3 regions of the Pseudomonas sp. SDO52101_S400 genome follow, and region 3 is predicted to be linked to each of the others. Evidence: riboswitches for the same ligand, from Rfam matches in the RefSeq annotation. Region 3 holds a riboswitch; each other region holds the start of a gene.
The links. A riboswitch is a leader RNA that binds a small molecule or an ion and turns the genes downstream of it on or off. The one in region 3 is predicted to bind cobalamin.
Positions count from the first base shown of each region.

Region 1: linked by a shared signal. The riboswitch ahead of cobO (cob(I)yrinic acid a,c-diamide adenosyltransferase) and the one ahead of ACW9HX_RS10265 (CbtB domain-containing protein) in region 3 are both predicted to bind cobalamin.
Region 2: linked by a shared signal. The riboswitch ahead of ACW9HX_RS11175 (TonB-dependent receptor plug domain-containing protein) and the one ahead of ACW9HX_RS10265 (CbtB domain-containing protein) in region 3 are both predicted to bind cobalamin.

Region 1 is NZ_JBSVWF010000030.1:1,094-14,599, reverse strand. Features, by position in the region: gene purN (phosphoribosylglycinamide formyltransferase) at 1-19, opposite strand, end outside; gene purM (phosphoribosylformylglycinamidine cyclo-ligase) at 19-1,077, opposite strand; gene ACW9HX_RS16325 (DUF2066 domain-containing protein) at 1,454-2,509, shown strand; gene ACW9HX_RS16320 (AI-2E family transporter) at 2,546-3,619, shown strand; gene hda (DnaA regulatory inactivator Hda) at 3,839-4,543, shown strand; gene ACW9HX_RS16310 (C40 family peptidase) at 4,758-5,375, shown strand; gene ACW9HX_RS16305 (C40 family peptidase) at 5,594-6,130, shown strand; gene ACW9HX_RS16300 (PQQ-dependent sugar dehydrogenase) at 6,200-7,513, opposite strand; gene ACW9HX_RS16295 (hypothetical protein) at 7,580-8,164, opposite strand; cobalamin riboswitch at 8,331-8,556, shown strand; gene cobO (cob(I)yrinic acid a,c-diamide adenosyltransferase) at 8,638-9,249, shown strand; gene ACW9HX_RS16285 (cobyrinate a,c-diamide synthase) at 9,246-10,541, shown strand; gene bluB (5,6-dimethylbenzimidazole synthase) at 10,538-11,188, shown strand; gene cbiB (adenosylcobinamide-phosphate synthase CbiB) at 11,185-12,093, shown strand; gene cobD (threonine-phosphate decarboxylase CobD) at 12,086-13,096, shown strand; gene ACW9HX_RS16265 (cobyric acid synthase) at 13,093-13,506, shown strand, end outside.
Region 2 is NZ_JBSVWF010000017.1:65,763-79,268, reverse strand. Features, by position in the region: gene ACW9HX_RS11220 (bifunctional helix-turn-helix transcriptional regulator/GNAT family N-acetyltransferase) at 158-1,081, opposite strand; gene ACW9HX_RS11215 (hypothetical protein) at 1,212-1,655, shown strand; gene ACW9HX_RS11210 (GNAT family N-acetyltransferase) at 1,717-2,208, opposite strand; gene ACW9HX_RS11205 (phytanoyl-CoA dioxygenase family protein) at 2,244-2,927, opposite strand; gene ACW9HX_RS11200 (alpha/beta hydrolase family protein) at 2,987-4,024, opposite strand; gene ACW9HX_RS11195 (bleomycin resistance protein) at 4,041-4,472, opposite strand; gene ACW9HX_RS11190 (hypothetical protein) at 4,532-5,005, opposite strand; gene ACW9HX_RS11185 (ABC transporter substrate-binding protein) at 5,118-6,029, opposite strand; gene ACW9HX_RS11180 ((2Fe-2S) ferredoxin domain-containing protein) at 6,026-6,385, opposite strand; gene ACW9HX_RS11175 (TonB-dependent receptor plug domain-containing protein) at 6,385-8,322, opposite strand; cobalamin riboswitch at 8,415-8,620, opposite strand; gene ACW9HX_RS11170 (DUF2790 domain-containing protein) at 9,282-9,542, shown strand; gene ACW9HX_RS11165 (LysR family transcriptional regulator) at 9,594-10,523, opposite strand; gene ACW9HX_RS11160 (aldo/keto reductase) at 10,784-11,737, opposite strand; gene ACW9HX_RS11155 (efflux transporter outer membrane subunit) at 11,757-13,175, opposite strand; gene ACW9HX_RS11150 (DHA2 family efflux MFS transporter permease subunit) at 13,195-13,506, opposite strand, start outside.
Region 3 is NZ_JBSVWF010000016.1:72-3,421, reverse strand. Features, by position in the region: cobalamin riboswitch at 881-1,099, shown strand; gene ACW9HX_RS10265 (CbtB domain-containing protein) at 1,222-1,419, shown strand; gene ACW9HX_RS10260 (CbtA family protein) at 1,431-2,132, shown strand; gene ACW9HX_RS10255 (cobalamin biosynthesis protein) at 2,129-2,542, shown strand; gene cobM (precorrin-4 C(11)-methyltransferase) at 2,636-3,350, shown strand, end outside.

The DNA.
Region 1 (13,506 bases), on a different contig from region 3:
CATCACAGGTATTAGGCATTAGTGAGCCTTGAGGTTTTTCAGCTCGACCTGTGCAGCGCCTTCGGCAGCGGCAGCGATCTGGCCGATGACCCAAGGCTGTTCGCCAGCGTCACGCAGGGTGTTCAGGGCAACTTCAACGTGCTCCTGAGCCACGCAGATCACCATGCCCACGCCGCAGTTCAGCACGCGGTGCATCTCGGTTTCGTCAACGTTGCCTTTCTCTTGCAGCCAGTCGAAGACCGCCGGGCGAGTCCAGCTGGCCACGTCAACCACGGCTTGAGCGCCTTTTGGCAGAACGCGCGGGATGTTGTCCAGCAGGCCGCCGCCGGTGATGTGGGCCATGGCCTTGACGGCGCCGGTGTCCTTGATCAGCTTGAGCAGCGGCTTCACGTAGATGCGGGTCGGGGCCATCAGCAGTTCGGTCAGCGGCTTGCCGTCGAGCTGAACGGTTTCAATGTCGGCGCCGGACACTTCGATGATCTTGCGGATCAGCGAGTAGCCGTTGGAGTGTGGGCCGGACGATGGCAGGGCGATCAGGGCGTCACCGGTGGCCACTTTCGAGCCGTCGATGATTTCCGCTTTTTCCACGACGCCGACGCAGAAGCCGGCCAGGTCGTAGTCTTCGCCTTCGTACATGCCAGGCATTTCAGCGGTTTCGCCGCCGACCAGGGAGCAACCGGCCAGTTCGCAGCCGGCACCGATACCGGTGACGACAGTGGCGGCAACGTCGACGTTCAGCTTGCCGGTGGCGTAGTAGTCGAGGAAGAACAGCGGCTCGGCGCCGCACACCACCAGGTCGTTGACGCACATGGCGACCAGATCCTGGCCGATGCTGTCGTGCTTGTTCAGGTTCAGCGCCAGACGCAGCTTGGTGCCAACGCCGTCAGTGCCGGAAACCAGTACTGGCTGCTTGTAGCCGGCCGGGATTTCGCAGAGGGCGCCGAAACCGCCCAGTCCGCCCATGACTTCCGGGCGCGCAGTGCGCTTGGCGACGCTCTTGATGCGTTCGACCAATGCTTCACCGGCGTCGATGTCTACACCGGCGTCCTTGTAGCTCAGGGAGGGTTGCTTGCTCATGATCCAGGCCTTTAGGGGAGGGGATTCAGGGGTAACGACCGAGTCCAGCGGGAACGCCGAATCCGACAGGGGCGATTGCCTCACGCGAAGTTCGGGGTGCCCGGCTGTTGCCGGTCTGCGAAGGCGCGCGATTTTATCAGGCTTGAGGGGCAGCGGCCATCCTCACGCCGACGGGCAGGGGCATATCGGCCGAAATTTTTTGCAAATGAAGCTGTGGGTGACATCACGGGTGCCTGTATAAGGAACCGTCTATCGTTAGGGCTGTGCAAAAACTTATCGCCAGCGTGTGAATGTTTTGCAACGGCCAGTGGTCACAGGCTTGCTCAATCCGTTTCACGCGGCCTGTTCCAGCCGCTCTTGTCGACGGGAATTCTCCATGCGTTTGTTTAAATTGCTGTTTGTGGGCTGCTTGTCTCTGGTCAGCCTGGCGAGCCAGGCCGAAAACGTCAAAGGGCTTTATCAGGTGCGCGAACCGGTCAACGGCCAGTCGCCGGAGGAGCGTGATCGCGCCACCCAGTCCGCGCTCGACACGCTGGTGTTGCGTCTCACCGGTGACCCGAAGGCGCCACAGAACCCCGGGCTGGCGCCGATTCGCAAGGATCCGCAGCAGATCATCAGTCAGTTTGGCTTCGATGCCGGGCCGCCTGAAGTGTTGAAGGTCGATTTCGACCCGGCCACCACCGAGCAGGCATTGCGCCGCGCCGGGCTGGCGCTGTGGGGCGCGAGCCGGCCGTCGATCCTGAGCTGGTGGCTGAACGACTCCGCCGAAGGTTCGAGCCTGGTGGGCGACGGTCAGGCCAGTGCCGCGCCATTGCGGCGTGCCGCCCAGCACCGAGGGTTGCCGTTGCGCCTGCCGCTGGCGGATCTGAGCGAGCAACTGGTCGCGACCGCGCCAACGCTCGAAGGCACCGATCCCGCGCCGTTGCATGCAGCTTCTGAGCGTTACAGCGCTGACGCCTTGCTCGCCGTGCATGCACGCGAAGAAGGCGGTCAGTGGCAAGCCAAATGGCATTTGTGGCTGGGCGATCAAAAGGAAGCCGGCAGCGTGCAAGGGGCTGATCAAGCCGCCGTCGCCGATGCTGTGATGCTGGCGGTCGCCGAGCGTCTGGCGCCTCGTTTTGTCGCCAAGCCTGGCGCTTCGGGTCAGCAGACTCTGGAAGTGCAAGGCATGAATCTGGAGCATTACGCGACGTTGTTGCGGATGCTTGAGCCATTTGGTGTGCGGCTGCAGAGTGTCGATGCCGATCGCATTGTGTATCGGGTGAACGGCAGTGCCGACCAACTGCGGGCACAGTTGTCGCTGGCGAAGTTGCAGGAAATGCCGGCTGAGGCGCCGGCTCCGGTGGCTCCGCAACCCGCAGTGCCGGGCGGTGCGCCTGTCGTTGCGCCGGCACCGGCACCTGCGGCGCCGTCGTTGCGGTTTCGCTGGTAGGTTTTTCTTTCATATATAGAAGCAATGGAGTGTTACATGGCCGATACGCGGCGTTGGTTCTGGCTCGGTGGGGTGCTCCTGCTTTGCGCGTTTGTCTGGTTGCTGCATCCGATCCTCACGCCGTTTCTGGTGGCGCTGTTGCTCGCTTATCTGTTCGACCCTTTGGTGGATCGTCTTGAGCGGCTTGGCTTGTCCCGCACCTGGGGCGTGATTGCGGTGTTCGCCTTGTTCACCCTGATCGTCACCACGCTGTTGCTGGTGCTGGTGCCGATGCTCGCCAAGCAGTTACTGCGCCTGTATGAGCTGGCACCGCAGATGCTCGACTGGCTGCAGCACACGGCGCTGCCATGGGCGCAGTCGAAGCTGGGGCTGTCGGAGGGCTTCTGGAAATTCGACAAGGTCAAGGCGGCGATCACCGAACACATGGGCCAGACCACCGACATCGTCGGTGTGGTGCTGAGTCAGGCCACGGCCTCAAGTCTGGCGCTGATCGGCTGGTTGGCGAATCTGGTGCTGATCCCGGTGGTGAGTTTCTACTTGCTGCGCGACTGGGACGTGATGATGGCCAAGATCCGCAGCCTGTTGCCGCGTGACCGCGAAGAGCGTGTGGTGGCTCTGGCTGGCGAGTGTCACGAGGTGCTTGGCGCTTTCGTGCGCGGCCAGTTGCTGGTGATGCTGGCGTTGGGCGTGATCTATGCGGCGGGCCTGATGATTGTCGGCCTGGAACTGGGCCTGTTGATCGGCCTGATCGCCGGTCTGGCGGCCATCGTGCCATATATGGGGTTTGTGATCGGGATCGGTGCGGCGTTGATTGCCGGGCTGTTCCAGTTCGGTGGTGATCTGTATCCGATGATCGGGATCGTGGCGGTGTTCATGGTCGGTCAGGCGCTGGAAGGCATGGTGCTGACCCCATTGCTGGTCGGTGATCGAATCGGCCTGCATCCGGTGGCGGTGATCTTTGCGATCCTGGCGGGCGGCGAGCTGTTCGGCTTCACGGGTGTGCTGCTGGCGTTACCGGTGGCGGCGGTGATCATGGTGTTGGTGCGCCACGTCCATGACTTGTACAAGGACTCCGATATGTATAGCGGAGTGGATGATCCGAAGCTGTAAGGCGGTGAAGGGGCGCCCGGTGGATTGCCGGGTTGGCCCGTCTCATGCAGGCAATGCTGGCACCCGTGCGCCAAAGAAACTGTCATAAAACCAGCGTGTTAACGCAAACCTTTGATTTTGCTTGGGGTCTGTCGCATTGTGCGCTCCGCTTCACGGGTATAAACTTCGCACACTTTACACAGAGGCCACTAACGGTTCCTTGGGAACTGTTCAGTCAGCATGAAACCGATTCAGCTGCCCCTAGGTGTGCGTCTGCGTGACGACGCCACCTTCATCAACTACTACCCAGGCGCAAATGCCGCTGCACTCGGCTATGTCGAGCGTCTATGCGAAGCCGACGCCGGCTGGACCGAAAGCCTCATTTATCTGTGGGGCAAGCACGGGGTAGGGCGTACGCATCTGTTGCAGGCTGCTTGCCTGCGTTTCGAACAGATGGGCGAGCCGGCGGTGTACTTGCCGTTGGCCGAGTTGATGGATCGCGGCATCGAAATTCTCGACAATCTTGAACAGTACGAACTGGTCTGCCTGGATGACTTGCAGGTAATCGCCGGCAAGCCTGACTGGGAAGAGGCGATGTTTCACCTGTTCAACCGTCTGCGCGACAGCGGTCGCCGGTTGCTGATCGCTGCCTCTACATCACCGCGTGAACTGCCGGTAAAACTGGCTGACTTGAAATCACGCCTGACCCTGGCGCTGATTTTCCAGATGCGTCCTCTTTCCGATGAAGACAAATTGCGTGCCTTGCAATTGCGCGCATCCCGTCGCGGTCTGCATCTGACCGATGAAGTCGGGCATTTTATTTTGACTCGCGGGACCCGCAGCATGAGCGCGCTTTTTGACCTGCTAGAGCAACTCGATCAGGCCTCTTTGCAGGCTCAACGCAAGCTGACCATTCCCTTCCTGAAGGAAACCCTGGGCTGGTAAAACCGGGGCTTTCAGCGGGTTTTGGCATATTTCAGGCGCCAGAAAATCCGCTTTCCTGTGCACTGCACAGGCTGCGTCTCGATTCAAATAGGCTTAAGCGCTTAGATGTAAACGAGAAACCGAGAAGTCACAAAAAGATCGATTGAATTTGCAAATGAGGCTGATAGCGGGCATAGTCTCGGCTTCTTTACAACTATCAGCCACGGTCGTGCCCATGCTAAAGCGCTTCGCACCCCTCGTGCCTCTCGCACTCGTCACCCTGTTGTTCGGTTGCGCTGCTCATTCACCTGTTAATCAAGAGCAGCAACAGGCTAAAAATTCTGCCACCGCCCAGTCTTCCGTTATTTATCAGGAAGAGCTGGACACCGAAAAGGAACTGGCCGCCTTCAACGGCAAGAAGCCTTACCAGCTTCCGGTTCTGGCAGACAGTATTCTTGAACGCGGCATGTCCCTGATCGGTACCCGTTACCGTTTCGGCGGTACCTCTGAAGCCGGGTTCGATTGCAGCGGTTTCATCGGCTACCTGTTCCGCGAAGAAGCCGGCATGAACCTGCCACGCTCTACCCGCGAAATGATCAACGTGGATGCTCCGCTGGTATCGCGCAGCAACCTCGAGCCGGGCGATCTGCTGTTCTTCGCCACCAATGGTCGTCGCGGTCGTGTAAGCCACGCCGGGATCTATCTGGGCGACAACCAGTTCATCCACTCCAGCAGTCGTCGCAGTGGCGGTGTCCGCATCGACAGCCTGGGTGACAGCTACTGGAGCAAGACCTTCATCGAAGCCAAACGCGCTTTGGCGAACGCTCCAACCGTGGTTACCGCTCGCAAGTAATCACGTCTTTGTCGCCACGCTCGTGGCGACAAGCGGTCCTTCAGGGGTAATAGACTTAAACTTTACAAGGTGAAGTTAAAGTCTTACTTGAAGTTTGCCGCGTAGCCGCTAGAATCCTCATCTATATTGATGGCAAACCGCCTGCGTCCCAACGCAGGCGGTTTTGTTTTCTGTCGAATCGGCAGTAAAAGCCGCAGCCAGATCAGGATGTTCTGCTTATGACGATGTCGGCCCGCCTCACCTTGATGTTCTTCGCAGCGCTGCTCAGCGCTTGCGCCAGTCGCACTCCGCCGCCAGCCCCAGTGGTTCGCGCGCCGATTGTGTTCGGATCCTCCCAGGCCTTTTCTCCTGCCGCCGAAGACGTGCTGTTCCGCGCACTCGGGCTTGTGGGCACGCCTTATCGCTGGGGTGGCAACACGCCGGATTCGGGCTTCGATTGCAGTGGCCTGATCGGCTTCGTCTACCGCGATGCTGCTGGCATCACCCTGCCGCGCTCCACGCGCGAGTTGATCGTCATGCAGGCACCGAATGTCGGCAAGGAAGGGCTGCAGACCGGCGACCTGATCTTCTTCGCTACCAATGGCGGCTCTCAGGTCAGCCATGCGGGGATTTACGTCGGGGAAGGGCGCTTCGTTCACGCCCCGGCCACCGGTGGCACGGTGAAGCTGGACAGCCTGTCGAAAGCGTATTGGCAGAAGGCCTACCTGAGTGCCAAGCGTGTGCTGCAGCCGGAGCATCTGGCGCATAACCCCTAGTCATTCGAAGCAATAAAAAACCTGTGGGAGCACATTGGCTCCCACAGGTTTTTTTGTTTCAGGGCCGGGCTACTTGGCGGCTGACACTCGCCACACCTTGTTCCCCACATCATCTGCCACCAGCAGCCCGCCTTGCTGGTCGATCACCACGCCGACCGGGCGACCCAAAGCGTTCTCGTCCTTGTCGAGGAAACCGGTCAGCACATCGACTGGCGTTCCGCTCGGTTTGCCGGCGTCAAACGGGACGAAGATCACCTTGTAGCCACTGTGCGGCTTGCGGTTCCACGAGCCGTGCTGGCCGATGAATGCGCCTTCCTTGAATTGCGCCGGCAGTGTGTTGCCCTCGGCGAAGGTCAGGCCCAGTGAAGCGGTGTGCGGGCCGACCGCGTAGTCGGGAGCGATGGCCTTGGCCACCATCTCTGGCCGCTGTGGTTCTACGCGCACATCGATGTGCTGGCCGTAATAGCTGAATGGCCAGCCATAGAAGCCGCCGTCCTTGACCGAGGTGATGTAGTCCGGCACCAGGTCGCTGCCGATCTCGTCCCGCTCGTTCACCGCTGTCCACAGCGCGCCGCTTTTGGGTTCCCAGGCCAGACCGTTGGGATTGCGAATGCCGGAGGCGAAGATCCGGTGATTGCCGGTGGCGCGGTCCACTTCCCAGATTTCCGCGCGACCTTCTTCCTGATCCAGGCCGTTTTCGCCGACGTTGCTGTTAGAGCCGACTGTGACGTACAGCTTGCTGCCGTCCTTGCTGGCAATGACGTTCTTGGTCCAGTGATGGTTGAGCGGGCCACCCGGCAGATCCACGACCTTGATCGGCTGGCTTTTGATCTCGGTTGCGCCGGGTTCGTAGTGGAAGCGCAGCAAGCGGTCGGTGTCGGCGACGTACAGATCGTTGCCGACCAGGGTCATGCCGAACGGAGAATTCAGATTTTGCAGAAACACCGTGCGGGTTTCCGCCACGCCGTCGTGATCGGTATCGCGCAACAGGGTAATGCGGTTCGGGCTGGGAACCCCGGCGCCGGCGCGCCCCATGACTTTTTTCATCACCCAGCCGCGTATGCCCTTGCCGTCGTCCGGTTTTGGCGGGGCATTGGTTTCCGCCACCAGCACATCGCCGTTGGGCAGCACGTAGAGCCAGCGTGGGTGATCGAGATTTTCGGCAAACGCCGCCACTTGAGTACCTGCCGCTGGCGTCGGTTTCGCGCCGGCCGGCCAGCCGATCGCCGGGGCGATGTTCACCGTCGGAATCAGGGTCTTGTTTGGTTCGGGCAGTTTGGGGGACGGGCCGGTGCCGTCCGAGACTTGCAGGCTGGAGGATTCACCACAGGCGGTGAGCCCTCCGGCGAGTGCGATGACGAAAACGAGGTGGGGCTTGCGCATTACTGATCTTCCCTATGAATGCATTCCTAATCATAGAGAAGTGCGCGAGCCCGATGGTTCAACCGCTCAGCCGCGCGCCTCCTTGAACAACACGGCAATACCGGGATGGTAGTTGCCGGCTTCGCTGCGCAATTTGCGGTAGGCGTAAGGGAAGTACCAGGCCACGGCGCAGGTGTGTTCCTTTTGCAGGTCGTCGACCATGTCCTGCAGTTCTTCCGGGCTGGCGCTGTGCTGGGCTTTTTGTGGTGCGACGAACAGGCAGCCGAGTTTGAGATCGCTGGCGTAGCTGATGCGCTTGGCGTCGCTGGTGATATCGGCCAGGGCCTGGGTCAGATTCAGGCTGTTGACGCGCGGCCAGCGCTGCGTCGCCTGAATATAAGCGCGATCTTCGGGGCCGGCCAGGAACAGGTCGGCACGTGCATTGCGCTCGCCTTCCTCGTTCTGCTTGCGTGTGGCGGTATCGCGCAGGGTGACCAGTTCGGCCATCCATGCGGCGGCTGACAGAAGGCCGAGGTTGGCTTTTTCGTCGTGCCAGTAAGGCGTGTCGTTGTCGCCGCGCACGGCGTTGTAACGGTCGATACAGTCAAACCAGCGTTCCAGCACCGGGCGCAGGAATTCCAGCCGCGGATTGCTGATGATCGTGCCTTGCATGGTGCTCTCCCTTGTTATTGTGATGTGCTCTCTGCATTCAAAAAGCATGGCTCTTTGATATCACTGCTGACAGTGTGGCACAAGATTGGCGTCAGATAATTGATCGACGGCAGTTATTCGCTTTCAGGGGGCCTCTTCATTTGACGCTCCACCCCCAACCCTCTAACCTTCGCGGCTTGTTTCAGGTGCTCTGTGACCGCTGTCGACAGAGTGAAACAGGGAAGCCGGTGAGGATGGTCTTCACGCGAAGAGCCATCACGATCCCGGCGCTGCCCCCGCAACGGTAAATGAGTAAAAGCTGCGTTCGATGCCACTGCTGCAAAGCGGGAAGGCGCGCAGCCAGGCCTGGGCCGCTCATGAGCCCGGAGACCGGCCTGATCCATCCAGCGGCATCACGGTGGGCGATGCCAGGCTTGTTGCCGTCTATTCTTGTGCCTGCCCGCCGTTATCCAGCCTCAACGGAGAGCTCCCCCATGACTGATTCCCCCGAGCGCGACGAGCGCCACCTGGCGCGCATGCAGCGCAAAAAAGCCGTGATCGACGAGCGCATCGCCAATTCGCCAGACGAATGCGGCCTGGTGCTGGTGTTGACCGGCAATGGCAAAGGCAAAAGCAGCTCGGCGTTCGGCATGCTCGCCCGCGCGATGGGGCACGGCATGCAGTGCGGCGTGGTGCAGTTCATCAAGGGTCGCAACAGCACCGGGGAGGAACTGTTCTTCCGCCGTTTCCCCGAGCAGGTACGTTTTCATGTGATGGGCGAGGGCTTCACTTGGGAAACCCAGGATCGCCAGCGCGACATCGCCGCCGCCGAGGCTGCATGGGAAGTCTCCCGCGAACTGTTGCGTGACCCGACGATCGGCCTGGTGGTGCTCGATGAGCTGAACATTGCGCTCAAGCACGGTTACTTGGATCTGGATCAGGTACTCAGCGATCTGCAGGCCCGTCCGCCAATGCAGCACGTGATCGTCACCGGTCGCGCCGCGAAGCCGGAAATGATCGAGATGGGCGACACCGTCACCGAAATGGGCATGATCAAGCACGCCTTCCAGGCTGGTATCAAAGCGCAGAAAGGCGTCGAACTTTGAATCAACCACGTCACTGCCCGGCGGTACTGATCGCCGCGCCGGCCTCTGGTCAGGGCAAGACCACCGTTACTGCCGCACTGGCCCGTCTGCACCGCAATCAGGGGCGCAAGGTCCGCGTTTTCAAGTGCGGCCCGGACTTTCTCGACCCGATGATCCTCGAGCGCGCCAGCGGTGCGCCGGTCTATCAACTGGACATGTGGATGGTCGGCGAGCAGGAAAGTCGTCGATTGCTGTGGGAAGCCGCCGCCGAAGCGGATCTGATCCTGATAGAAGGTGTGATGGGCTTGTTCGACGGCACGCCATCAAGTGCCGATCTGGCGCGGCATTTCGGCGTGCCGGTGCTTGGCGTGATCGACGGCACGGCCATGGCCCAGACATTCGGCGCCTTGGCGCTGGGCCTGGCGCGCTATCAGCCGGACCTGCCGTTCGCCGGCGTGCTGGCCAACCGCGTCGGCACCGTGCGCCATGCGCAGTTGCTGGAAGGCAGTCTTACCGAAGGCCTGCGCTGGTACGGCGCGTTGTCCCGGGAAACCGGGATCGAACTGCCAAGCCGTCATCTCGGCCTGGTGCAGGCCAGCGAACTGAATGATCTCGACCTGCGTCTCGACGCCGCCGCCGAAGCGCTGGCCAGCACCTGCGAGGTAGCGCTGCCACCGGCCGTCGAATTCGCCGCGCCTGAAATCGTCAAGACCGAAAGACTGCTCGAAGGCGTACGAATTGCCGTCGCCCGTGACGAAGCCTTCGCTTTCACCTATGGCGCCAGTCTCGACCTGTTGCGGGCGATGGGCGCGGAGTTGCGTTTCTTCTCGCCGATCCGCGACACGCAATTGCCCGACGCCGACAGCGTTTACCTGCCCGGCGGTTATCCGGAATTGCACCACGTTGCCTTGTCGCAGAACGCAGACATGCTCAAAGCGATTCGCGCGCATCACGCCGCCGGCAAACCGCTGCTCGCCGAATGTGGCGGCATGTTGTATCTGCTCGACTCGCTGACCGATGTCGAAGGCACTCGCGCCGAACTGGTCGGTTTGCTCAAGGGTGATGCGGTGATGCAAAAGCGTCTGGCTGCGCTGGCTCTGCAATCGGTCGAACTGCCGGAAGGCTTGCTGCGCGGCCACACTTATCACCATTCCCTGACCACCACCGAACTGACGCCGATTGCCCGTGGCCACAGCCCCAATGGCGGGCGCGGTGCGGAAGCGGTGTATCGGCAAGGGCGGATGACTGCCTCATACGTGCACTTTTATTTTCCGTCGAATCCGTCGGCGATTGCCGCACTGTTGGTGCCATGACCGACAACGCATTCACTGAAACCGAGCGCGAAGCGGTCTATCGCGCTATCGCCGAACGTCGCGACATGCGCCACTTCAGCGGCGGCACGGTCGAGCCTGAATTGCTTCGCCGATTGCTTGAAGCCGCACATCAGGCACCGAGCGTCGGCCTGATGCAGCCATGGCGCTTCATCCGCATCAGCGATCGCGCCTTGCGTGGCCAGATCCAGAACCTTGTTGAAGAAGAACGCGTACGCACCGCCGAAGCCCTCGGCGAGCGCAGCGACGAGTTCATGAAGCTTAAGGTCGAAGGCATCAACGACTGCGCCGAAGTGCTGGTCGCCGCTTTGATGGATGATCGCGAGCGACATATTTTCGGTCGCCGCACGCTGCCGGAAATGGACATGGCCTCATTGTCCTGCGCGATCCAGAACCTGTGGCTGGCCGCGCGCGCCGAAGGCCTGGGCATGGGCTGGGTGTCGCTCTTCGAACCGCAGGCGCTGGCCGATCTGCTGAAACTGCCGGCCGGGGCCAAGCCGCTGGCGGTTCTTTGTCTGGGGCCGGTCAAGGAATTCTATCCGGCGCCGATGCTGGTACTCGAAGGGTGGGCGCAGGCGCGTCCGCTCAATGAGCTGCTGTATGAAAATTTCTGGGGAGTGAGTCAATGAGTGTGGCGTTGTTGAGTGTCGCCGCGGTTGCGCTGGATGCGCTGCTGGGTGAACCGAAACGCTGGCATCCGCTGGTGGCGTTCGGTAATTTCGCCGGGCGCATCGAGCAACGATTCAATAGCGGTGGGCGCGGCTGGCGCAGCCATGGCGTCACCGCGTGGGTGATTGCAGTGCTGCCGCTGACCCTGCTCGCCACGGCATTGTCCTGGGCGCCGTATGTGGGCTGGATCGTCGAGATTCTTGCGCTGTATTGCGCCCTCGGCATGCGCAGCCTCGGCGAGCACGTCGAGCCGGTGGCCAAGGCCCTGCGCAGTGATGATCTGGAAGAGGCGCGCAAGCGCGTGGGTTATCTGGTCAGCCGCCAGACCAGTGAGCTGGACAGCACCGCTGTCGCCCGCGCCGCCACTGAATCGGTGCTGGAGAACGGCAGCGATGCAGTGTTCGCCGCGCTGTTCTGGTTTGTTGTGGCCGGTGCGCCGGGTGTGGTGCTCTATCGCCTGAGCAACACGCTCGACGCGATGTGGGGCTATCGCAATGAGCGTTTCGAGCGTTTCGGCTGGGCGGCGGCGAAGATCGACGACGTCCTCAACTACATTCCTGCGCGGCTGGTGGCGTTGACCTACGCGCTGCTGGGCAAGACCCGACTGGCGCTGAAATGCTGGCGCACCCAGGCGCCAAAATGGGACAGCCCGAATGCAGGCCCGGTGATGGCGGCTGGCGCAGGTGCCTTGGGCGTCGAGCTGGGCGGGCCGGCGATTTACCACGGCGAGCTGCACGAGCGTCCGCAGTTGGGCGAGGGCGTGCCGGCGGATGCAGATTCCATTGATCGCGGCTGGCAATTGGTCCAGCGCGGGGTATGGTTATGGCTGCTGATTCTCTGCGTGGGGGCTGAATTCTATGCTTGAGCACGGTGGCCGGTTGCGCAGGGCGGCGCTCGAATACGGCATCGCGGAAGAGGACTGGCTCGACCTGTCCACCGGTCTGGCGCCGTGGCCGTTTCCGGTCCCGGACATCCCGCTGCGGGCCTGGGCGCGCTTGCCGGAGAACGATGACGGTCTGGAGCAGGCAGCGTGCGACTACTACGGTGCCGCGCAAGTGTTGCCGGTGGCCGGTTCGCAGATGGCCATCCAGTTGCTGCCGCGATTGCGTCGGGCCGGCAAGGTCGGCGTGCTGTCGCCGTGTTATGCCGAGCATGCCGAAGCCTGGCGCCGTAGCGGCTATATCGTGCGTGAAGTGCTGGAGCAGGAGGTCGACTTTTTTCTCGACAGCCTCGACGTGCTGGTGGTGGTCAATCCGAACAACCCCACGGGCCTGAACCTGACCCCGGCGCGGTTGCTCGACTGGCATGCGCGGTTGGCCCAGCGCGGCGGCTGGCTGGTGGTCGACGAAGCGTTCATGGACAACACGCCGCAACTGAGCCTTGCTCCGCATGCCCATCAGGTCGGTCTGATCGTGTTGCGTTCGTTCGGCAAGTTTTTCGGTCTGGCCGGTGTGCGGCTGGGATTCGTGCTCGCCGAACGCAAGTTGCTCCGGTTGCTGGCCGAACAGGTCGGACCCTGGGCCGTCAGTGGGCCGACCCGCGTGCTGGGCCAGGCTTGTCTGCAAGACACCGAAGGCCATACCCGCCAACGGATCCGCAGCGACGAGGTCAGTGAACGGCTGGCTGCGCTGCTCGAACGCTACGGCTTCAAACCTCAGGGCGGCTGCGCGCTGTTTCAGTGGCTGATCACCGAGCACGCGACCGCGCTGCACGAATTCATGGCCCGACGCGGCATTCTCCTGCGCCTTTTCGTGCACAACAGCAGCCTGCGTTTCGGCCTGCCCGCCAATGCCGCCGATGAGGCGCGTCTTGAGCAAGCCCTGCAAGCATTCGCCCTGGACCGCTCTATGGAAAAAAAACCAGCATGACCACATTAATGGTGCAGGGCACCACCTCCGATGCCGGCAAAAGCACGCTGGTGACGGCGCTGTGTCGCTGGGCAACCCGCCAGGGTGTGGCCGTGGTGCCGTTCAAACCGCAGAACATGGCGCTCAACAGCGCGGTGACTGCCGATGGCGGCGAGATCGGCCGGGCCCAAGCGGTGCAGGCGCAGGCCTCGCATCTTGAACCGCACACCGACATGAACCCGGTGCTGCTCAAGCCCAACAGCGACACCGGCGCCCAGGTCATCATCCATGGCCGGGCTGTCACCAGCATGAACGCCGTCGCCTATCACGACTACAAAGCCATCGCCATGCAGGCCGTGCTCGCCTCCCATGAGCGCTTGAGCGCCGCCTATCCGCTGGTGATGGTCGAGGGCGCGGGTTCGCCGGCAGAG
Region 2 (13,506 bases), on a different contig from region 3:
ATGCATTCGACATTCTGGAGGGGCACGCACAACATGACTGAGCGCAAGTGCCCTTGCAACCCGACATAGCACATCGCTGAAGGCTCTCGCGTGTTCCGAATCACCAGAGCGCGCCAGAACCTTGGGCGTTTCATGTTGGGGCAGACGAAACACAGTCTCACAACTCAATCGCCCAGGTCTGGCTCACCAGTTCCTTGCCGAAGCTGAATATCGGCTCTTCCTCCACCAACTCAAACCCCGCCCGCTGATACAACTTGCGCGCATCCACCAGATTGCTCGTCGTCCACAGAATCATCTTTTTGTACCCGACATCCCGGGCAAAGCGCAGACACTCTTCAACCAGTCGGTTGCCGATCCCCAACCCCCGAGCACTGGCGTCCACAAACAGCATGCGCAGTTTTGCCGTGGTTTCGTCGTGCCGGATGACAAACACCGAGCCCACCACCTTGCCGTCCTTTTCCGCGATCCAGCAGCGCTCGCTGGCAGGGTCGAATTCACGCAGGTACTTGGCGACGATCTCGGCGACCAGCGCTTCGAACTCCCAGTTCCAGCCGTATTCGCGGGTGTAGATCACGGTTTGTTGCTGCACCACCAGCCCCATGTCGCCGGGTTGCGGGTCGCGCAACAGGTAGGTCGGCTGTTGGCGGCCCTCGAGCAAGGTCTGGATCTGCTTCATGGATTCGATCAATTGCAGCTGCTGCGGCTCGGTCAGGCGTTCGAGCAAGGTGATGACTTCCTGCCGCGACGCCTGTTCCAGCGGGGCGAGGGTCTCGCGGCCGAGGTCGGTGATGTGAAGCAGGCTGGCACGGGCGTCGGTGGCGGAGGGGACTTTCTGGATAAGGCCTTTTTTGTCGAAGCCGCTGATGATCCGGCTCATGTAACCTGCGTCCAGGCCCAGCATCTGCCGCAGGTCGGCACTGGTCAGATCGCCGCCGGAGGCCAGTTCGTAGAGAATGCGCAGTTCGGTCAGCGAGTAGTCGCTTTGCAGCAGGTGTTCCTGCAGGACGCCGATCTGATGGGTGTAGAAACGGTTGAATTGCCGGACGATGTCGGCTCGTTCAGTGATAAGGGGTGCGGACATGGCGGTTGCTCAGATGGTTGCCTTGAGCAACTATATAGTTGCCTGAGGCAATCAAGTCAAATGAATTGCTGACCAACGGCACCCTCCCTTATCCTGCGTGTTCATGGAGCCACACTCACAAGGAAAGAACGTGAAATTACTTGTTGCTGCGTCTGTATTGGCTGTTCTGGCCGGCTGTGCATCCCACGGCAAGAGCGACGAAACCATCTACCGGGAAGCTGCCGACGCCCACGTCATGACGCTTCCCGCCGGGCAGAATAAGGTCAGCCTGCCCGCCACCAAAATCCAGAGTCACGGCCTGATCGCCGACAATCTGGCGATTGCAGCCGGCGGCGGGGCCAACGCCACGCAACTCAAACAACAACTGCTGATCGCCAAATCTGCCGGCGAAAGCGGCTTCTTGATCATCGGTGCGGGGACTTCACTCGACGTGGCCATCATCAAGAACGCGTTTGAGTCGCTCGATCTCAATGGCATGCGTATCTACTATGCCGGCGGTGAAGATCAGAAGGATGCGGCGCGCAATGCCGTAGAAAAAGCCCAAGCGAAATTCCAATACATCAGCGTGCAATGAGGAAGGCTGTGCCACGACGTGCGCATTGAGAATGCACACGTCATGGCACGCTCGGCGTCGATCACGCCCGGGACAAACGCATACCCATATCGACGGTGCGGCTCTCAAACCCGAACTCCGCGTACATCCGAGCCGCGCGTTCATTGAATGGCCAGACCGACAATCTCAACTCCTGGGCGTCGTGTTCGATGGCCCAGTCTTTGACCCGCTCCATCAGTTGACGGCCGATGCCTTTGCCCCAGAAGGCCTCGGCGACGCACACCGAACCTATGCGCACGATGTTCATGGGTTGCATCAGCGGGCTGGTGCTGGCCGAGAGGCTCGCGGCGATGAAGCCTGCAGGCTGCTGGCCGACGTGCGAAATGAAGACAACCTGACCCGGTTTGTCGAAGTAGTTCATCCAGTGCGGCAGGTCACGGGCGAAATCTTCGGTGGTGGCGGTGTAGATGTCGGGGCGGGCGGCGTGGTGGACGGCGTTGAGCACCTGGCCCAGTTCGCAGACGGTCAATGCATCTTCAACGGTGGCGATTCTGTACTGCGTGGTTTCGTCCATGGGGTGTCAAGTTCCTTGAGTGGCGGGTGGCTGCATCAGTTCAGGAGGTCGAGGACGAAGTCCGTCGGATCGAACCGCTCGGTCGTGTCCATTCGAATATTTCTGAGGCTCACCGTTTCCAGGTGTGAGGGGTAGAGCGATTCAGAAAACCAGGTGATCAACAGGGTGCGGCGGCGTGCGCCGGTCGGGTTCAGGCTGCCGGCGTGGATCAGGTCGGCATCGAAGATCAGGATGTCGCCCGCGTTGCCCGTCAGTTGCACGGATCGGGACTCGTCAGTGAAATCGAACGGGGGTTCGCCCGGTGCGGGGCGATGGCTGCCGGGGACGAGGCGGGTTGCGCCGTTGTCGGGGCCATAATCGTCGAGATACACCAGTGCGATGACGGTGTCGCCGGGGCGTTGCGCCGACAAGTCCCGGTGCAACTGCTGGTGGCCGCCGTTCGCAAGCGGCTCGCGGCCCTCCACCTGGGAGAGGAAGAAGCGTTCTCCGATCAACTCGCCCACCACCGCCAGCATTGGCGGCAGACGACATACGCTCTGAACCTTCGGGTCGATGTCCAGCAGCGAGTGGCGCCAATCCATGCCACGGGGCACAGGCCATTCGCTTGAGGGTTTGATTCCGGTGTCGAACACCGTGCGAAGGTCCTCAAGCCGCGCTGTTGGAATCGCCTGACGTAACAGCACGTAGCCGTTTCGGTGAAGCTGTTCACGGTCAGTCATGGCTTTCTCGGTTTCAAATTCATCAAGTGCCGCCCAGTGCTGTACAGGCAACACCGTCATCAGTTCGCAAATGACCGGCTCAGAAACCCGTCGATCAAGGCCACAACCTGTTGCTGGATCACTTCACGCGAACGTCCGCCGCCATCCCCGCAAATGATGCCGTCGCCTGGCGAGTCTTCTTCCAGCAGCGCCACTGCACCGGGCTTGCACGATGCCACGAAGCTGAAATGGCTGGCATCGCTGATCTCGACATACTGCGACGATGCCGAAGGCAGGCGCTTGGCAAGATTGGCCGACTCCAGTTGGGCGGGCAGGTCCTCGGACGGCACGCCAGCACCGATCACCAGTGTTGGAACCGCCAGCGCGGCGAGGCTTGCGTCGGTCATGCCGCGTGACAGGCCCAGGTCCAGTGAAACAATCGCGCTGACGCGTTTGTCGCGCAAGTCCGCGCTCATCCGGCTCTTTGATTCTGGCGTGTCGGCCACGTTGATCGTCTTGTAGACGGAGCAACTGGCCAGTTTTTGATGGGCTGCGCAGTCCTTCGCAAAGCGCTCGGGATCGAACCGTGAACCGGCGATTTCGAGCGCGGTCCAGCCACCGAGTGAATGGCCGGCTACCGCAATTCGCCGCATCGAAACGGCACCCAGTTGCTCGGGCCGGGCGGTGACCGCATCGATGACGCGGCTGATGTCGGCAGGTCGTTGCCACAACTGTGCGGCGGCTTGAGGACTGCGGTCATGAGTCGTGGTGCCGGGATGGTTGACCGCCGCCACGATGTAACCCTGACGGGCCAAAGCGGTGGCCAGCCAAGCCTGGTTGCTCCAGTTCCCCCGATAACCATGAGAGAGCACCAGTAACGGATGCTCACCGGCAGCCGGTGGCGCATCGCGCACGGCGGACGTCCCGACGAACACGATATCGTCGGCAATCAACTGCGGGGTGGCAGTGGTCTTGGCGGGATACCAGACGACCATTTCCAGCGGACGGTCGTTGTGCGCGTCCGGCAGTGTGGCGGTCCGGAAGCCAATGGGGGATTCGTCAGCGTGTACGCTGCTGGAAAGGCAGATCAGAAGCAGGAGGCCGAAAGTTTTTTTCATTATTTTTCTTCCTTGATCAGATCGAGCAAACGGGACGTTCGCCCAGGCGTTCTACCAGCCTTATCAGATAACCGTCCGGATCCTGGACGAGAAATTCACGCTGGCCGACTTCGACGTCGTCAGCGCGATACCAGTTGTCTTTGCAGGTTCTGTAGAGTGGAAACTGCGCGATGCCAAGTTTTTCGATGATGGGAGCAACGGCCGCCACATCAATTTGCAGGTTGATGCCTCGTCCGAAGGGTTTGCTCAGTTCCGCCGTCAGCCACTGACCAGCATTCGGCTCAACTTGCTCGAGCATGACTTGAGCGCCATTCAGATCGAGATAGGCGAAGCCGTCTTCAGGGCGTTGATAGGCGATGTTGAATCCCAAACAGCCGACCCAGAAAGCGAGGCTGGTCTGCATGTTCGTGACCATTAACTCTGGAACCAGTTTGTTTCGTACAAACATAAGGTGAATTCCGTTTCATTGGATGTATTGCCAAGAGCGCAGCCGTTTTCTATACGAATCTAGTTCACATAAGGCTCATTCAGCTTATCCAGCGCCTCGACGATTGCGGTCGTTTGGGCCTTTGCCGCATCTTCAATGACCAGATCAACCACGGCCTGAACTTCCACCACTCTGTCGAACAGTGCGCGACCTTCCTGGGTGCTGGAAAGAATGCTTTCGGTTTCCTCGAGACTCTTGTTGTTGGCACGAATCATCACGTCGAGTTCTTCTTCGTTGAAATGGTCGGCGTAGACATCAATGATCTGGTTTTTGGTCGCTTCTCTATCCAGGTTTTTGGTCACGACTTCGCGAATGGTGTCGGTCGGCAGTGCCCAGTAGTGTGAGTTGAAGAATTCCAGCAATACGTCCAGGCGGGACTCGAAGTCGTCGTAGCGAGTGGACTCGACCAGCTCCCGAGCTTTGTCCTTGCTGCCACCGCAAGCAGTCAGAACCACAGCAAGTAATACAGCGAACGATATTGTTCTCAAACCCATGAGCGTCTTTCCTTGATCAATCTGCAGGTATGGATTGGGTGGCATGATTCAGATGCCAGGGGCCAGTGGCTCGGGATTCTATCGGGTCTTCAGAGATTTCTCGCGGTGATGTTCAAGGTAAGGCCCTGAGCCGCTCCGCCAACTCCAGCGCCACACGACCACTGCCCACCGTCGGCAACAGATGCGTGAAGGGAATATCGATCATCCGCCCCTCACGCACGGCCCGCAGGGTCGACAGCACGGGATCCTGCATCAGCAACTGACGCTTGCGACTGGCCGGCGACCATTGCGCGTCGGCCAGCAGGATCACGTCCGGGTCACTGGCGAGCAGGGTTTCGCGGCTGACGGTCACGCGGTACTGGTTGATGTCGGCGAACAGGTTTCGAGCCCCGGCAGCGGTCAGTAGCGTGGTGACGAAACCACGTCCGCCTTCGCTGTCCAGTCCGTTGACCTCGCTGTCGAGATAAAAAACCGACAGCGGCTTCTCCGGGCCGGTTAAAGCCTTGGCCTTATTCAGATCAGCGTCCATTGCGTTGCTCAACTCCCGTGCGCGCGGCTGTTTGTGCAGCAGGGCGCCGAGGGTCGAGAGGTCATTGCGGATGTGTTCAAAGTAATCCAGCGAGTGCCCGTTGCAGGCTGATTCCAGGAGATACGAAGCAACACTGTTGCGCCCCAGTCCGCTGCGTGACGTCACGCCATTGCCAAACGCCGTGGCGAAGCCGCCGACCACCAGATCCGGTTTCTGCGCGTACAGCACTTCGCTCGACGGATAGCGGGGCGAGATCACTGGCACGCCGAAATACTCGGTCTGAGGCGTACCGGTGTCATCCAGATAGGCAACGCCTGCCAGCGCAGGGCCCGCGCCCAACGCCAGCACGAGATCGGCGGCATGCTGATTGAGGGCGACAATCCGCAACGGTGGCGATGCCGGCAGGTGCCAGGTCTCGCCACAATTGCGGTAGTCATCTGCCAGAGCCGGAGAAGCGCAAAGCAGGGCGACCGCAAGCAAAAACAGCCTTCTCATGGACGCTCCTTGATCAGCAGATCTTCGACCACTTCGCCACCGACCAGATGCACCTCGACCAATCGCTGCGCATCAGCGTGGCTGCGTACGCCATACCAGCAGGTCTCCGGATACACCGTCATGACCGGCCCGAGATTGCACGGAAACTGGCAATGCGTACGCGTCAGCAAAACCCCGCCCGGTGTCTCGATGCGGTCATGCGCCAGCAAGTGCCGACGCAGGGTTTTCCATATCTGCAAGGCGCCGCGCTGAGCGCAGCGCGGGCCGGTGCAGAGGAACACGTGGCGGGCATGAGCGGGAACATGCGACCAGTCCGGGTGCGTGTCGACGCAGTCGATGGTTTTGATTTCAGCCATCAGAAACGGTACGTGTAGCGGACTTCGGAGGTGAATGGCCGCCCGAGGTTGTCGACGTTGTTCGAACGGCTGGTGACGTAATCGCGGTCGAACAGGTTTTCCAGCAGCAGGCTCAACCGGTGCTGATGGGCGCCGTCCAGGTAGCGATAAGCGTCGGCGTCCACCACCGAGTAGTGACCGTACTCGACCTGTTTCGAACTGATCACGTCGCGGATATAGCGGATCGCACCACCCGCGCCCCACATCCGGTCAACCGACTCGTAACCGATGCGCGAGCGGGCGAAGAAGCTCGGCACATCGTTCAGCGTCACTCCGGCGCGCGATTCGGTGAGGTTGCGGGTCATGTCCGCTTGCAGGCTCCATTGCTCGTTGAGCGCCAGTTTCGCGTCCGCCTCGAAACCGCGCATCTGGATCTGTCCCTGGCCGTTTACCCACTGGATGTCGTCGAGGGTGATCAAGTCGTCGATCTTGCGTTTGAACAAGGTGACACTGGCGCTGAAGTCGCGGTCAAGCAGCATGCCCTTGTAGTCGAGGCCGAGTTCGGCGTTGCGACTTTTCTCCGGTTTCAAATTGCGGTTGCCCAGTTCATCGCCCGGTTCGTTGACGAACAGTTGCTCGGCGTTCGGCAGTTTGTAGGCCGTGCCGTACTGGCCGCGCAGTGCCCAGTGTTCATTGAGGTCATACAGCGAAGTGAGCATGCCGACCGTGGCGCTGTCGCCGCCGCTCATGGCTTCGTGACGAATGCCGATGCTCGGGTGCCAGTCGGGCAGGGCGTCGATACGTGGGCGCAACTGGGTGTAGAGCGCGTGGGCTTCGGCCTTGTCGTTATCGATGATCAGCACATCGTCCTGACCCTTGAACCACTGGTTGTCCGTACCGAACACCAGCACGTGGCCGCCAGGCAATTCAGCCTTGCCTTCGGTCTGCACCCCCCAGTCGGTAAAGCCCCAGTAGTCATTGTGGTTGATGGTTTTTGTGCCGCCATCGGATGTGTTGTTGATGCGGGTGTAGCGGGTGTCCCAGTCGTTGATGTGGCCTTTGACGAAGTAGCTCAGGCGCTCGTTGAGGGTCTGTTCGAAGGTCGCCGTGGCAATCTGCTGGATGCGGTCGTTAGTCGTCTTGTGGTTGTCCACCGGGCGGGCGAAGTCGAGGTTGGCGTCGGCGTATTGGTAGAACAGTTCCAGGCGTGCGTCATCGCCAAAGGACTGAATGGCCTTGGCGCCGAAGGTGGTGACTTCGTAGGCGCGATTCTTTTCGCTGCTGTTCCTGATGTCGCGATTGCGAAACGGCTGATAGCCGTCCGAGACGTTATGACTGACGTACGCCAGCAGGCCCAGGTCGCCGAAACCGTTGGTGAAAATGTTCTCGACCCGCGCATCCTCGGTGGTGCCACCGAACGTATCCACGCCCAAGTTCACCTCGCCAGAGGCTTTGCGACTCTGCGGGCTGCGGGTGACGATGTTGATCACGCCGGACACGGCCTGCGTGCCGAACAGCAGGCTCTGCCCGCCCTTGAGCACTTCGATGCGTTCGATGGCGTTGGCCGGCAGGGTGTCCAGGTACAGGCCGCCATACAGGCGATTGTTCAGGCGCACGCCGTCGAGCAGGATCAGCGTGTCATCGTTGCGCCCGCCCAGCAGGGAATAGGTGCCGTAGTCGAACGGGCCGTTTTTCGGCGCGACGTACAGGCCGGGAATGAACATCTGCATGACGCGGCTGACATCGGCGCTGGGGCCGGCGCGTTCGATCTGCTCGCGAGTGACAATCTCGACCTTGCTGCCGAACTGCGCCATGTCGGCCACGGTCGTGGACTCCACGGATGGCGCGGAAACGATTTGCTGAGTGAGTTCGAGCGGCGCGTCATCCGCCATCAGCAGGGGGCTGAACAGACAGCCGAACAACAGGGAGGGAGCCGGGGAGTTGAAAGGTCGAATCATTGTCTTCTCGAAAGGATCTTCGCAGAAGAGCATGCAGGAGAAGGCATCGCGCACACGCCGACACCGGCCCATGCCCGCCCACCGCAGGATTTTGCCAAACAGCATTTCAGGCCGGTCTCCGGGCTCGCGCGTATGGACGCCTTCACCTTCCCATGGCCGTCTGGCCACAGTGGTGTGTCGAAAGCATCACGCGCCTACCGTTGCGGGGGCAGCACCGGACTTGTTCGAAAAGAACGTACCGGTTTCCCGTTTCACCCCATGCACGGCGGCATGGGACACCTGAAACAGGGCGGCATCTGAACATTCGGATGACCTTGCGTCAACTTCGTCGGTGATCGAATGAATGCGGTGGTGTACCCCAGCGACACAGGTGCAAGACTGAGATCAGCCCCGATATGTGAATCATCAGGCTGTGCCGGTGTTCAAGTAATCCCGGTCCCTGTTCATGCCAGATAACCCGCGACGCCGTCCCACCGCGGACTTCTCCGCCCGCCTCTGGATTTTGAGAAGTCCACGAGTTTTTTAGTAATGGGGTTGTGTTGCTTGGTGTCCAGCGGAGGGCAGTCGTAGAAGAAAACTCTGTAGAGCTCTTTTCTGGGGCGCTGCCGCGGCCTCTGCGTTTTGATCAAGGGCTAGCCATCGATCTTGAATGCCCTCTGCATTTTGCCGATGAGCAGTGACGGGGAGAAGATAAGGCCTAAGGAGTTGGCCTACAAGCCGGCCCTTTCTGGCGTATTTGTAGGCATTTACTCAAGGCGGTGTAGCCTGAAGGGAGAGTTCGTTGGTGTTTTAAACATTCACGTTTAAAACACCTTTATGTAACGAAGCACGCACCACACATTCCTACAAATTCCAGCAACAGTGTTTGTCCAACCTGCCGATTTTTCACCACTGTCTCACCCCTTAACATCGTCTCCAACCCGTGAACAAACACGGTCCTTAACGAGACGGTGAACATCATGAACTTCAAGAAAATCGCGCTGGTTTTAATGCTTGGCAGTTTTGGCGCACACGCCTATGCGGACACTGCCGAGGCCAATAACACCCCGGTCGAGACCTACGGTTCCGCGACCCAACTGGACATCGCACACGTCATCTCCATCACCGAGCCGGCCAATGAGTGTGCGCCATCGCCGGTTCAGATGACCTACGAAGATTCCTACGGCGAGCAGCACGTTCTGCAGTATCAAGTGATGGGCACTGGTTGTTCCAACGGTTGAGTCCGGTGCAGGTGATGGAGGGTCGACACTCCATATCTGCTGCACTCGGGTTTATCTTCCTCCGACGATTTCTTCATCCGATGCCAGCAACTCTGGAATCGACTGCTTCAAGAATTCCACCCAGGTCTTGATCTTCGCATCGACGAACTTGCGCGACGGATAGATCGCGAACAGGTTCAACTCCTCCAGCCGGTACTCCGGCAACACCCGCACCAACGTTCCCGCCCGCAGGCCATCGACGGCCGATGCGATCGGCTGAATGCCTATTCCCATGCCTTTCCTGATCGCGATGGTCATGCCGTCGGCGGTGTTGATGTGAAACGGCGACAGAGGAATGGTGACGGTTTCCATGCCGTCGGGCCCTTCGAATGTCCAGTTCTCCACCGGCATCACCGTGTTGACGATGCGCAGGCACTCATGTTCGCAGAGTTCGTCGGGCGTTTTGGGCAGTCCGCGTTTTGCCACGTAGGCAGGCGAGGCGCAGAGGATGCTGTAGGTGATGCCAAGGCGTTGCGCAACGAAGCCGGAATCCGGCAGGTCGCGGGCCAGCACGATGGACATGTCGAAGCCTTCTTCGAGCAGGTCAGGGACGCGGTTGGTCAGGCTCAGGTCGAACATCACCGTGGGGTGGATCTCGCGATAGCGGGCGATGGCGTCGATCACGTAGTGGTTGCCGATGGCCGACATGGTGTGGATCTTCAATCGCCCGACGGGCAGGGTCTGGGCGGTGCCGGCTTCTTCGTCGGCTTCGCGCACGTCATCGAGGATCTTTTCGCAGCGTTCCAGGTAGCGCACGCCGGCTTCGGTCAGGGCCAGGCGGCGGGTCGTGCGATTGATCAGTCGCGTATGCAGGCGCGCTTCGAGGGCGGAGACGGCTTTGGAGACGTTGGTGGTGTTGGTGTCCAGCAACTCGGCAGCGGCGGTAAAACTGCCGCTTTGGGCGACAGCGATGAAGAAACGCATGGTCTGGAAAACGTCCATCGGGTTTTCGCCTTGGGGAAATGGGGTGGATTATAGGGCGTGGGGTTTGTGGTGGCTGGTCAATGGTATTCCACTTCAAAAACTGCCCTCACCCTAACCCTCTCCCAGTGGGAGAGGGGACTGACCGAGTTGTTTTCATGAGTTACACCGACCTGAAATATCGAGCAGAACTCAGGATTTGAATCCACGAAGATCAGGCTCCCTCTCCCCCCGGGAGAGGGCGGGGGGTGAGGGCTCCGATCGATGTCACAGCACAAATCTCAGACCGAGCGACGGGGGATGAAACCGGGCACGCCAGTCTCCACCACCGAGTTGAATCGAATCCGCGTCGTGATCTCTTCCTTGATCTCGTGCATCGCCCGATGTGGCAGGGGCGCGATGTCGAAGTTTTCCTGAATCCGGCTCGGGTTCGCCGAGGTCGTCAGGAACGCGGCGCCGCGTTGCACCGCCCAGGCCAGCGCCACTTGCGCCGGGGTTTTGTGTACATGCCGGGCAATCCCGGTAAGCACCGAGTCTTCAAGCACATTCGGCTCCATGCCATGCCCCAGCGGGGCGAACGCGAGCAGGATAATGCCGTGTGCCTTGCAGAATTCCAGCATCTCCCATTCGGGCAGGTACGGGTGGGATTCGATTTGCACCACCGCCGGTTTGATTCGCGCGGCGGCGACGATTTCCTTCAGGGCATCGAGGGTTATGTCGGAAAGTCCGATGGACTTGCAACGGCCTTCATCCACCAGGCTTTCGAGGGCGCGCCAGGTGTCGATCAGACGGGTTTCGCCGTCGTAGATCACGTGCCCGAACACGTCTCGCGGATCCTGATCGTCGCCGGGCTGAAAGGCGAACGGCGTGTGGATCAGGTAGCAATCGATGTAGTCGACCTGCAGCCGCTGGCAACTGGCTTCGAACGCCGGTTTCACTCGCTCGGGACGGTGATTGGTGTTCCACAGTTTGGTGGTGATGAACACGTCTTCACGGCGGATCCGGCCAGCGGCGAAGGTCTGTTGGAACGCCACGCCGATCTGCGTTTCGTTGCGATAGCGCTCGGCGCAATCGAAGTGGCGAAAACCGGTTTCCAGCGCACATTTGACCGCTTCGGTGGTGGTACTCAAATCGCGAAACAGCGTGCCGAACCCCACCGCCGGCATCGAGCCGGCGCCGTTGTTCAGCGGCAAACGGGTGTCGCGAAGTTCATCGTGAAAGGCTTCGTAAGTCATGTCGTTCTCCGGCTTGGCCTTAAAGAGGTTTTGAGGTTTCGCGCATCGCGACTTTCTGATCGAAGACACCCACCGAGTTGCCGCCCAGCGCCACGAACAGGCGCACCGAGTCGAGATAACGCGCGGTCTTCACCTGGATCTGTCCGAGCAGCGCCTGCTGGTAGGCACGTTCGGCTTCCAGTACTTGCAGCAGACTGTTTTCGCCCTGGGCGTAAGCCTGTTGGTTCAGGCGCAGGCTGGTGTCGGCGGCGCGCAAGGCGTCGTCCTGAGCGAGGTTTTGTTCGGCGCCGTGATTGAGCGCCTGCAAGGTGTCCGCGACCTGGCCGAAGGACTGAATCACCGTCTGCTGATAGCGGGCGAGTGATGCTTTGTAGCCCTCGACCGCGCCCTGACGTTCAGCCTTGAGCGTGCCGCCATTGAAGATCGGCGCAGTCAGCCCGGCGGCGAATCCCCAGAGTGCGGCGCCGCCATTGCCTGACGCGGCTTGCGCCAAAGAGGCGGACAACTCAACGCGGGGATACAGATTGGCGGTCGCCACACCCACCGCCGCGCTAGCGATGTGCAGTTCGGATTCGGCTTGCAGGATGTCCGGCCGGGTGCGGGCCATTTCCGACGGCAGGCTGACCGGGATGTTCGACGGCAAGGCGAACTCATCGAGGGTGAAGTCCGGCGCAATCCAGTCTGCCGGGCCTTTGCCGGCCAGGATCGACAACGCGTGCCGCGCCGCATCGCGCTGCTGGGCGAGGGGCGGCAACAGCGTGCGATCCTGTGCGAGCCGGGTTTCGGCCAGCGACACGTCGATCCGCGTGGTGGTGCCGCTCGCTTGGGCCTTGCGCACCAGATCGAGGTTTTTCGTATCGTTGGCCAACAGCGTTTGCACGGCCTGAATCTGCGCGTTGGCCGAGGCCAGCAGCAACGCCTGGCTGGCGACGTCGCCGGTCAGGGTCAGGTACGCGGCTTCGTAGCGATGCTTTTGCAGATCGGTCAGCGCCTGCTGTTCTTCGACCCGACGCTTGTTGCCGCCGAATGCGTCCAGATCAAAAGCGACCCGTGGCCCGATGGCGTAGAAGTTCGAAACGGTGGGTTCCGGCCCGTTGTGGGTGCGTTGACGACCGGCCGAGGCGCCGAAATCCACCTGCGGATACAACGCACCTTCCGCCGCTGCGACAGAAGATGCCGCCTGGCGAATGGTCGCATCGGCGGCGGCCAGCCCCAGGTTGCCGTCGATGGCACGACGTACGACCTGATCGAGTTTCGGCGAGCGGAATGCCGACCACCAATCACCGTTGACACGCTTGCCCATGTCGAAATGTTGTTCGGCGGCTTGGTCGTAGTGCTGCGATTGACTCGCGTCAGGCCGTTGGAAATCGGGGCCGACGGTGCAGGCGGACAACATCACCATCATCGCCAGCGGGGTGAAGCGCATAGAAACTTTCATGGTTCAGACTCCACGTTAATCAGTTGGCCGCAACCGGCTTGCGCAGGAACACCACCAGCGGGCTCACCACGAGCATCGCCAGCATCAGAATCTTGAATTGGCCCATCACCGCGATGAACGCCGCTTGATGGGTCACCAGATGGTTGAGCCCTTCAAGTGTCGGCAACGAAGTCGGCATCAAGCCGCGATAGGGCGTCAGGTGGCTGGCCAGCGCCGAATGCATTGCCTGGGTGTTGTTGAAGAAAAAAATCTGCACCACTGCGACGCCGAGGGTGCTGCCGTAGACCCGCATCAGGTTGAAGAAACCGGTGGCTTCCGGGCGCAGTTTCGG
Region 3 (3,350 bases):
GCAGGGTGTGGGGATGGGTCAATGGTTCGTGGAGTTTGGGAACGAGAGCATATCCGTTGCTTCGGGTGCTGCCGCTGGCGGTTTCGCTCTTACAGCGACTCACTTTTCCAAACGCCGAAAAGTAAGCAAAAGGCTTTTGCCCCGGCGTACGGCACTTCGCTGAGGCTCAGTGTTCCCTCGCTACGGTGTCCATCAGGGGGCATCGCCTACGGTTTGCTTCGCTGCACCTCCTCTCGATGTATGCGGCTTCGCCGCACGGCGCTGCGCGCCTACCCCCTGATGGACACCTCCGCTCGGCCTGCCGAAGGAGCAAAAAATCAAAAGCCCCATCAAGAGCCCCTCACCCTAGCCCTCTCCCAGAGGGAGAGGGGACTGACCGAGTTGTTTGGGAGAGATACGCCGACGTGCGATACCGTGTTGAACTCAGGCTTTGAAAAGCACACCAATCGGCTCCCTCTCCTTGGGGAGAGGGCTGGGGGTGAGGGGTAAACCCACCACAAAACCAAAGCCGAACACGCCCCGCTCCTCCCCACTCAACACGATGAGCGTTAGCTCGAGTAAAGCTTTTGATCTCAAGGCCCGTCGGCAGGCTGAGTGGAGGGATTGATCCGGGGGTGGGAGCGCAGCGACCGTGCGGCGCAGCCGCATGCATCGAGAGGAGGTGCAGCGAAGCAAACCGTAGGCGATGCCCCCGGATCAATCCCGGAGCGAAGGAACCCGAGCCACAGCGAGGGCCGTACGTCAGGGTAAAGCCTTTTTGGTTACTTTTTCGGCGTTTGGAAAAAGTGACCCGCCGTAAGGGCGGAACCCTAAGCAGCCATAACCGCAGCAACGGATCTGCCCCCAATCCCAATTGACTCAAATCCCCCCCTCATGGTCTCCTACACAACTTGTTACGGGTGCCCTTCACAGGGTGAAACGGGAAACCGGTGAATCATGTGCTTTACTCTAAAGCCATGTCAGTCCGGTGCTGCCCCCGCAACGGTAAGCGAGCGAAGCGTCAGATCCACTGTGCCCCGGCATGGGAAGGTGACGCTTGCAGGTCGGCAGACAGCCACCCCTCGTGAGCCCGGAGACCGGCCCGCAACACACAGTGCGCACCTTGCGTCACTGAACATAACAAACCCGCGGTGGGCGGGCGCTGTTCTAACCTCTGCGCGCCCGACCCGCAGGGGTTTTCATGCGCTCCATTCACCCGCTGACACTCCAGAGGGAAGCGCCATGTCGATCATCAGCAGCACCGGCAGCAACACGGACAAAATCTCCAGCACCACCACCCTGAGCCAACGTCTGACCGCTGCGATCTTCGCATCGATCCTGGGTGCAAGCCTGGTCTATTTCGCCGGTTTCTCGCACATCGAAGCGGTTCACAACGCCGCGCACGATACCCGCCACAGCGCCGCGTTCCCGTGCCACTGAGACCTGACGACATGATCAAGCGTATAGCGCAGACCGCAGGTTTCACCGGCCTTCTGGCCGCCCTGTTCCTGACCTTGCTGCAAAGCTTCTGGGTTTCGCCGCTGATTCTTCAGGCTGAAACCTTCGAGAAAGCCGAGCCAGTCGCCGAAGTCCACGAGCACGCCGCCGGCACCGCCGCCCACACCCACGATGCCGAAGCCTGGGAGCCGGAAAACGGCTGGCAGCGCGTGGTGTCCACCACCGGCGGCAATCTGGTGGTTGCCGTGGGTTTCGCCTTGATGCTGGCCGGCCTCTACACCCTGCGTGCACCGACCAAGACCTCGCAAGGCCTGCTCTGGGGGCTGGCCGGTTATGCGACTTTCGTCCTCGCGCCGACACTGGGCTTGCCGCCTGAACTGCCGGGCACCGCCGCCGCGGACCTGGCGTCGCGGCAGATGTGGTGGATCGGCACCGCCGCTTCGACCGCTGTCGGCCTGGCGTTGATCGCGTTCGGTGGCAACTGGCTGCTGAAGATCCTCGGCGTGGCGATCCTCGCTGTGCCGCACGTGATTGGCGCCCCGCAACCGGAAGTGCACTCGATGCTCGCTCCGGAAGCACTGGAAGCTCAGTTCAAAATCGCTTCGCAGCTGACCAACGTAGCGTTCTGGCTGGCCCTGGGCCTGATCAGCGCCTGGTTGTTCCGCCGCAAAAGCGATGGTCAATACCACGCATGACCGATGACAGCGCAGCGCCGACCTTCGTGGTCGGCCTGGGCTGCCAGCGCGGCTGCCCGGCCAGTACGCTGCGCGCGCTGCTCGACCAGGCCCTGCAGGCTCATCGCATTGAACTGGAAACCGTCAAGGCCCTGGCCAGTATCGACCTCAAACGCGACGAACCCGGCCTGCAAGAACTGGCGGCACAACTGGCGCTGCCCTTGCTGTACTTCAGTAGTGAAGAACTGGCCAGTTACCAGCAACGACTCAGCCACCATTCGCAAATCGCCTTCGAACGCACCGGCTGCTACGGCGTGGCGGAAAGTGCCGCACTGGCGCTCGCCGAACAGTTGATTCAGGCCCCGGCAAAACTGCTGATTTCCCGGCAAAAGTACGCTCAGGCAACACTGGCATTGGCCGGCGCGGCGTAAAATCCCGATAATTCCCGCTTTCGATCATGAGCGTTCTTCATCTGAAGAGCTTGTGAAGCACCGACCTGCCCTTGTTTTTCACAGGACTCAACGATGACCGTCTACTTCATCGGCGCCGGCCCCGGCGACCCGGAACTGATCACTGTAAAAGGCCAGCGACTGATTCGCAGCTGCCCGGTGATCATCTATGCAGGCTCGCTGGTACCGGCGGCGGTACTGGAAGGTCATTGCGCCGAAACCGTGGCCAACAGCGCCGAACTGCATCTGGAACAAATCATCGACCTGATCAAGACCGCCCACGCCAAGGGCCAGGATGTAGCGCGCGTGCATTCGGGCGATCCGAGCCTGTATGGCGCCATCGGCGAGCAGATCCGTTATCTGCGCGAGCTGGACATCCCGTTCGAGATCATCCCCGGCGTCACCGCCACCGCTGCCTGCGCTGCTCTATTGGGCGCCGAGCTCACGCTGCCGGACATCTCGCAAAGCGTGATCCTGACGCGATACGCGGACAAGACCGCAATGCCCGCCGGGGAGGAACTGGGCAGCCTGGCGCAACACGGGGCGACCATGGCGATTCATCTGGGGGTCAATCATCTGGAGAAGATCCTCGCCGAACTGCTGCCGCATTACGGCGCAGATTGCCCGATCGCGGTGATTCACCGGGCGACGTGGCCGGATCAGGACTGGGTAGTGGGGACGCTGGACGATATCGCCGCGAAGGTGGCCGCCAAAGGTTTCCGGCGTACGGCGCTGATTCTGGTCGGACGGGTGCTGGGCAGCGATCACTTCAGCGAGTCGTCGCTGTATC